2 regions of the Uliginosibacterium sediminicola genome follow, and region 1 is predicted to be linked to the other one. Evidence: predicted binding sites of a transcription regulator. Region 1 holds the regulator's gene; the other holds the start of a gene.
The links. Region 1 encodes HrcA, which represses chaperone genes, less so after heat shock. Its sites were predicted from a motif close to TNTTAGCACTCNNNGNCNNNGAGTGCTAANA; they were not measured.

Region 1 (3,412 bases):
AGCAGCGCGTGAATGAGGTAGCGGTTCATGGCATCAGCATCCCGAGAGGCGCAATTGCTCCGTGAGCTCTTGCTGCAGGCGATTGAGGTCGAGCATGGTCGCCGCATTGCCACCGGCGCGCTGGCGGTCGCGAATGCGCTTGGCCGAGTCGAGCAGGTTGCGGCACAGCGCTTCGTCGACCGGGCGACTGGCCGCTTCGCTGTTCTGGATCGGGATGCCACCGCCGCGCCGGTTATCGCTGCTCGTTTGCGATGAGCTGGCGCTGCTGGCCGCCGGTACAGCGGCGGGCGCTGGCGGCGGTGGCGCAAGCGGCGCGCTGGCGGCTACAGCGGGTGTGAATGTGGGGGCCACGACGGCAGCGGATTCGGCTTTGGCGCGCGTCTGCATGCAGTCGGCTTCGACCTGGCGGCGCACATCGAGCGCCGAGCCGCGCTTGTAATAGACGTAGCGGATGAAGGCGCTGTTGGCCGGGTTGCGGCTGATCTGCTCGGCCTCGGTGCGGCCGCCTTCTTTCTCCCAGCGCATGCGCATGGCGGCATCGCCTTGCTGCGCACAGAATTCATCGGGCGGGCGGCTGGAGGATGCGCTCTTGCTGCTCTTGCTACTTTTGGCGGTCTTGCTGGCGGGCTCTCGGCTGTCGAGGATGATCTCGCTGCCATTGCCGTCGGCACAGGGTTTGTCCTGCAAGGTATTGCCGCAGCGGTAGAGGCTTTGTGCCTGAACCGGCAGTACGGCCAGCAGGGCCAGCAGCAGCGCGCTGCGGCGCAGGGCATCAAGCATGATTGGAGAGGGCTCCGCTGAGCAGGCGTGCGGTGATATCGACAATCGGAATGACGCGTTCGTAGGCCATGCGCGTCGGGCCGATCACGCCGACGGTGCCGACCAGCTTGCCGTCGACCTCGTAAGGCGCGGTGATGACGCTGCACTCATCGAGCGGCGAGATGCCCGATTCGCCGCCGATGAAGATCTGCACGCCCTCGGCGCGCTGCGACAGGTCGAGCAGCTGGATCAGGCCGGACTTCTGCTCGAACAGGCGGAACAGCTCGCGCATGCGGCCCATGTCGGAGGAGAGGTCGTTGACGTCGAGCAGGCGGCTTTCGCCGGAGATCACGTAGCGGCTCTGTTCTTCCTGCAGGGCGCGGTCGCCGGCGTCGATGGTGGCGGTCATCAGCTCGACCATATCGGAGCGCAGCTGAACCAGCTCGTCGCGCAGGTGCGCGAGCATTTCGCCAAAGCCCAGGCCGACGCAGTGATGATTGAGGTAATTGGCGGCCGTGGTCAGCTCGGCCGGCGAGTGCGGGCGCTGGGTGTGCACGATGCGGTTCTGCACATCGCCAGACATGGTGACGATGATCAGCAGCACGCGTGTTTCGGAGAGACTCACGAATTCGATCTGGCGGACCTTGTCGGTCTCCTGCCGGGTGGCGACGACGATGCCGGCGAACTGGGTCAGCTCGGAGAGCAGGTTGGAGGCGGCGGCGATCACGCGCTTGGGCTCATCTGGCTGGATATGGCTTTGCAGGTGATGCACTTCCGCCTGCTCCAGCGGTTTGACGGTCAGCAAGGTGTCGACGAAGAGGCGGTAGCCCAGCGGCGTCGGAATGCGTCCGGCCGAGGTATGCGGGCTGCTGATCAGGCCCAGCTCTTCGAGGTCCGCCATGACATTGCGGATGGTGGCTGGCGAGAGCTCCAGGCCGGATTGGCGGGAGAGCGCGCGCGAACCGACCGGTTGTCCCTCGGCGATATAGCGCTCTACCAGAGTCTTGAGCAGTATGCGGGCGCGTCCATCTAGCTGTGTCATGGTCTGATTCTAAGGCATGCATCCACTGATTGTGAAAGATGCTGCATGCGGCCGGCGCGGTCAAGACACAATGGCTTATGGTTTAATTCGCCCATGAACGAATTTCGCACCGTCGCCCTGGTGGGCAAGTATCAGAGCGCCGAAGCGGCCGAGGCCCTGCGGCGCCTGGCGGCCTTCCTGCAGCAGCGCGAGGTCACGGTGCTGGTCGATGACGAGACCGCACTGTTGGTCGGCGGCATCGACGGAGCCAAGGTCTCGAGCTTCGAGCAGATCGGCGAGCATGCCGAGCTGGCTGTCGTCGTCGGTGGCGATGGCACCATGCTCAGCGCTGCGCGCCGCCTGTGCGCCTATCCGGTACCGATGCTGGGCATCAACCAGGGGCGCCTGGGTTTTCTCACCGATGTCGGCCGTGGCGAAATGCTCGACCGCCTGGGCGAGATCCTCGATGGCAAGTATCTGCGCGAGCGCCGCGTGCTGCTCGAAGCCGAAGTGCTGCGCGACGGGCGCAGCGTGTTCAATTCGGTGGCCCTCAATGATGTGGTGATCAGCCGTGGCGAAGTCGGCCGCATGATCGAGTTCGAGCTGGTGGTCGATGGCGAGTACATCTACTCGCAACGTTCCGACGGCATGATCGTCGCCACGCCGACCGGTTCCACCGCCTATGCCTTGTCGGCCAATGGCCCCTTGCTGCATCCGCGTCTGGCCGGCATGGTGCTGGTGCCGCTGTGCCCGCATGGCCTGACTTACCGGCCGATTGCGCTGTCGCATGACAGCATCGTCGAGCTCACCGTGGTGGCGCCGCACGATGCGCGCATCCACTACGATGGCCAGACCCTGTTCGATGCGCATGGCGGCGACATCGTGCGGGTGCGCCGTTCTTTTCAGTCCATCACCCTCATCCATCCGGGCAACTACAGCTACTTCGCTGTGTTGCGCGAAAAACTCAACTGGAGCGCCAGCCCGCGCCTGTCCTGACCCATGCTGCGCAGACTGCTGATTGCTGATTTTGTCTTGGTTGACCGCCTCGAACTGGATTTTCGTGGCGGCTTTGGCGCGCTGACCGGCGAGACCGGCGCGGGCAAATCCATCCTGCTCGATGCGCTCTCGCTGCTGCTCGGCGAACGCGCCGATGCCAACGTGGTGCGCGCCGGTTGCGAGAAGGCAGACCTTTCCGCCGAGTTCGAACTGGCCAGCGATTCACCCGCTCAGGCCTGGCTGCGTGCGCAAGACCTGGGCGGCGACGAGGCCGAGCTCTTGGTGCGCCGCGTGGTCGATAACAATGGCCGTTCGCGTGCCTATATCAATGGCGTGCCGGCCACGGCGACGCAATTGCGCGAGCTGGCCGAATTTGTCTGCGACATCCACGGCCAGCACGCCCACCAGGCCTTGCTGCGCCCCGATGCGCAGCGCCAGCTGCTCGACGAGCACGCCGGCATTCTCGATCTGGCGCGCAAAGTCTCGCAGCACTGGCGCGACTGGTCGGCCGCTCGCCGCGCCAGTGAAGAAGCACGCGCCCAGCAGGCCGGCATCTTGCGCGAGCAGGAAATGCTCAGCTTTGAAGTACAGGAACTCACCGCGCTGGGCTTCGAGGCGCAGGACTGGGAAACGCTG
Region 2 (3,412 bases), on a different contig from region 1:
GCCTGGATGGCTTCTGCCTTGCCAGCGCCGTCGATGATGATGGTGTTTTCCTTGTCGACTTCGATGCGCTTGGCTTGGCCCAGATCGGCCAGGGTGGCCTTTTCCAGCGACAGACCGACTTCTTCAGCGATGACCTGGCCACCGGTGAGGATGGCGATGTCTTCGAGCATGGCCTTGCGGCGGTCGCCGAAGCCCGGAGCCTTGACGGCCACGGTCTTGAGGATGCCACGGATGTTGTTCACCACCAGGGTTGCCAGCGCTTCGCCATCGACATCTTCAGCGATGATCAGCAGCGGACGGCCAGCCTTGGCGACTTGTTCCAGCACCGGCAGCAGGTCGCGGATGTTCGAGATCTTCTTGTCGAAGAGCAGGACAAACGGGTTGTCCAGCGCAGCGATTTGCTTCTCTTGGTTGTTGATGAAGTAGGGCGACAGGTAGCCGCGGTCGAATTGCATACCTTCGACGACATCCAGCTCGTTGTCCAGGCTCTTGCCGTCTTCAACGGTGATCACGCCCGACTTGCCAACCTTGTCCATCGCGTTGGCGATGATGTCGCCGATCGAGCTGTCGCTGTTGGCGGAAATCGAACCGACTTGGGCGATTTCCTTGTTGGTGGTGGTCGGCTTGGCGTTCTTCTTGATCTCGGCAACGATGGCGCTGACAGCCTTGTCGATACCGCGCTTCAGATCGGCCGGGTTGAAACCAGCAGCCACGTACTTGAAGCCTTCGCGCACGATGGCTTGAGCCAGCACGGTTGCGGTGGTGGTGCCGTCACCGGCGTTGTCGGAGGTCTTCGAAGCGACTTCCTTCACCAGCTGTGCGCCCATGTTTTCGAACTTGTCCTTCAGTTCGATTTCCTTGGCGACGGACACACCGTCCTTGGTCACCGTCGGGGCGCCGAAGCTGCGCTCGAGCACCACGTTACGACCCTTCGGGCCCAGCGTAACCTTGACCGCATTGGCCAGGATGTTAACGCCGTTGACGATCTTGGCGCGTGCGTCGTCGCCGAACAGAACTTGTTTAGCTGCCATGTTTATATGACTCCAGAAATTGTGATTCGAATTCAGTAATCGCAGTGCGAAAAACGGGGGAGGCGCGTCGCGAGCGGTTCGAGGTCGATTCGAGAAGCGCAGACGTATGTTCTATACGTCGAGCATCGCAGGATCGAGATCGGGCCGCGCAGTAGCGCAGCACCCGTTTTTACTTTTCGATGACGCCGAGAATATCTTCTTCACGGGCAACCAGGACTTCCTCGCCATTGACCTTGACGGTCTGGCCAGCGTACTTGCCGAACAGGACGCGGTCACCGACCTTGACGTCGAGCGGACGGACGCTGCCGTTTTCGAGGATCTTGCCATTGCCCACTGCCAGCACTTCGCCTTGATCGGGCTTTTCACCTGCGCTGTCGGGGATGACGATACCGCTGGCCGTGGTGCGCTCAGCTTCAATACGCTTGATGATCACGCGGTCATGCAAAGGACGAATACTCATTTTCGCTCCTGAAAAGAAGGATATGTGTTTGAAACAAAAGAAAAAGCCACAAGGCATTTCCCGAAAGGCGGGGGTGCGGCCACGAACTTGCGCGGCGCTGGCTGTTAGCACTCACCCCTGACGAGTGCTAATAATAGGGGCGCCCCCAGGGTATTTCAAGGGGCGCCTTGTAAATTGATGTCGTTTGCAGTTCAACTTGAACCTTTCGCAGTTCAACTTGAACCCTCTATGCGGCGTGGGTTCGTTTGCCACCTGCAAGCCACGCAGCGTTGAGCAGCGAGTTCTTTGTGTGGGAGGCCAAGAAAACTGAGAAACCATCGCTTGCCAGACAAGGGTTTCTGCCGAGCATGGACGCATAACGAGAGAATCCAAGACGCATTAACTGAGAGCTAGCTGTCGTCATTTCGCCTTGACTGGAAAACGAGGTGCGGGAAGCAGGTCGTCCCCATCAACATCCACAGCGGCAAGCTGCAGCCGGTTCATTGAAAAGGCAGCCTATTTACGGAGGTGTTTTAGCGCACTTCGGTTCATGGGTGGCTCAGGTCTTGTAGCGCGTCCAGGCAAGCAACCGCCCTGTCAAGCTACACACGCATCTGTTACTGACTCTGCGGTGAGGCGCTCTCGTACAGGCACGGCGTTCTCCGACTCTCATGATTTCTTGCTTCTGGGCTTACTTGCACGCTGGCGCGGCGAGGCGTTCCGAGAGAGCGTCAACGGGTTAATGGTCGGAATGGGTGCAAATTTGGCGTTGCCAATTCCCCCCCTTTCCACACCCCGCCCAAAATAAAAGGCAATATTTTGCTGTTTATATTCAGGAAATGCACTTAAACGGCAAAATATTGCCTTTTATTGCTCTGTGACAGAGCCGCGGACAGCAAGGTGCTCGTCGCCAGTCTGGCCACCTCACCCTGCCTACACGACCACAGCAAGTCGCTTCTTCAGTGCGCGCAAAGCGGTAGCATCGCTGATACCCTTATCTGAAGGACAAGCGATAAAGCGTGAGTCCGTACGACTTGCCTTGACTACGCTTTCGTTGTCGTCAAGTGCAAGCCATGAGGTTAGCTTAAGGCGCTGCGCACAGCGCAGGATGGAGTCAGCACGTGTCTGCGCACGCATCTCAGTCACACCACTAAACCTGGGGCCAAGAGGTCCTAGAAGACGCACCAAAGCTGCATCATCGAAGAGTGATTGCCAATCAGAGCTGACAACGATGCGCAATTCGGGATAAGGCGCAAGCGCCTCTGCAAGCAGAGGAATGTGTTCGAATAGCCGAGGATTGTCGAGCAGCACATGCGCCTCGAAGTCAAACGCGGCCTCATTCGCGTCGTGTAGAACACCATCAAAGTCGACGAACAGTACCTGCACAGGACCACTATTCGCGGAGCTCACAGTAGACACCTTGAGCCAATTGCAAGCGGCGAGCACCAAATAACGCATATGACGTAGCCTTTGGCACAGCTTGGAACGCAGAAAATGACGAATATCTTGTGCGAGTTTTGGTCATCCACGCCCCCGTTGATTATAAGAAAAAACGCTAGTCTATTACGGATGCACACTTCCAAAACCAACATGTTATGAGCCCTGTCCTACATGGCAGACTTGCCTGAGATGCGTCGTGACTCGGCAGCCTCTTTTTAGGGGGGATTACCGTAATAGCAATGCTTCAGGAAAAACTGATTCAATAAAAAAATCTGGTGCGGTGCGAGTTCCACTCAGGCGGGCAAATAAAAGAAAACGGCCACCCGGGGTGGCCGTCAATTCGTGCTACCGGACGCTCGGCTGCTCAAATGCAAGCCTTGCTATCGAAAAGCAGAAGTTCATAGTTTTCTCAGGTTATGCATTCACCTGCACTTTGCACAGGTGTTACTTCTTGCCCCCAAGCGAGTGCCCCAGGCCTTCCAGACGCCCCCCACTAGCGTCA

Region 2: the regulator HrcA is predicted to act here: its motif matches at 1,594-1,624, upstream of groES (co-chaperone GroES).

What each region holds. Positions count from the first base shown of each region.
Region 1 covers NZ_JBDIVE010000007.1:3,867-7,278, forward strand. The annotation lists gene ABDB84_RS12935 (alpha/beta hydrolase) at 1-29, opposite strand, end outside; gene ABDB84_RS12940 (hypothetical protein) at 34-780, opposite strand; gene hrcA (heat-inducible transcriptional repressor HrcA) at 773-1,801, opposite strand; gene ABDB84_RS12950 (NAD kinase) at 1,895-2,776, shown strand; gene recN (DNA repair protein RecN) at 2,780-3,412, shown strand, end outside.
Region 2 covers NZ_JBDIVE010000001.1:93,341-96,752, reverse strand. The annotation lists gene groL (chaperonin GroEL) at 1-1,031, opposite strand, end outside; gene groES (co-chaperone GroES) at 1,201-1,491, opposite strand; gene ABDB84_RS00465 (HAD domain-containing protein) at 2,404-2,928, opposite strand.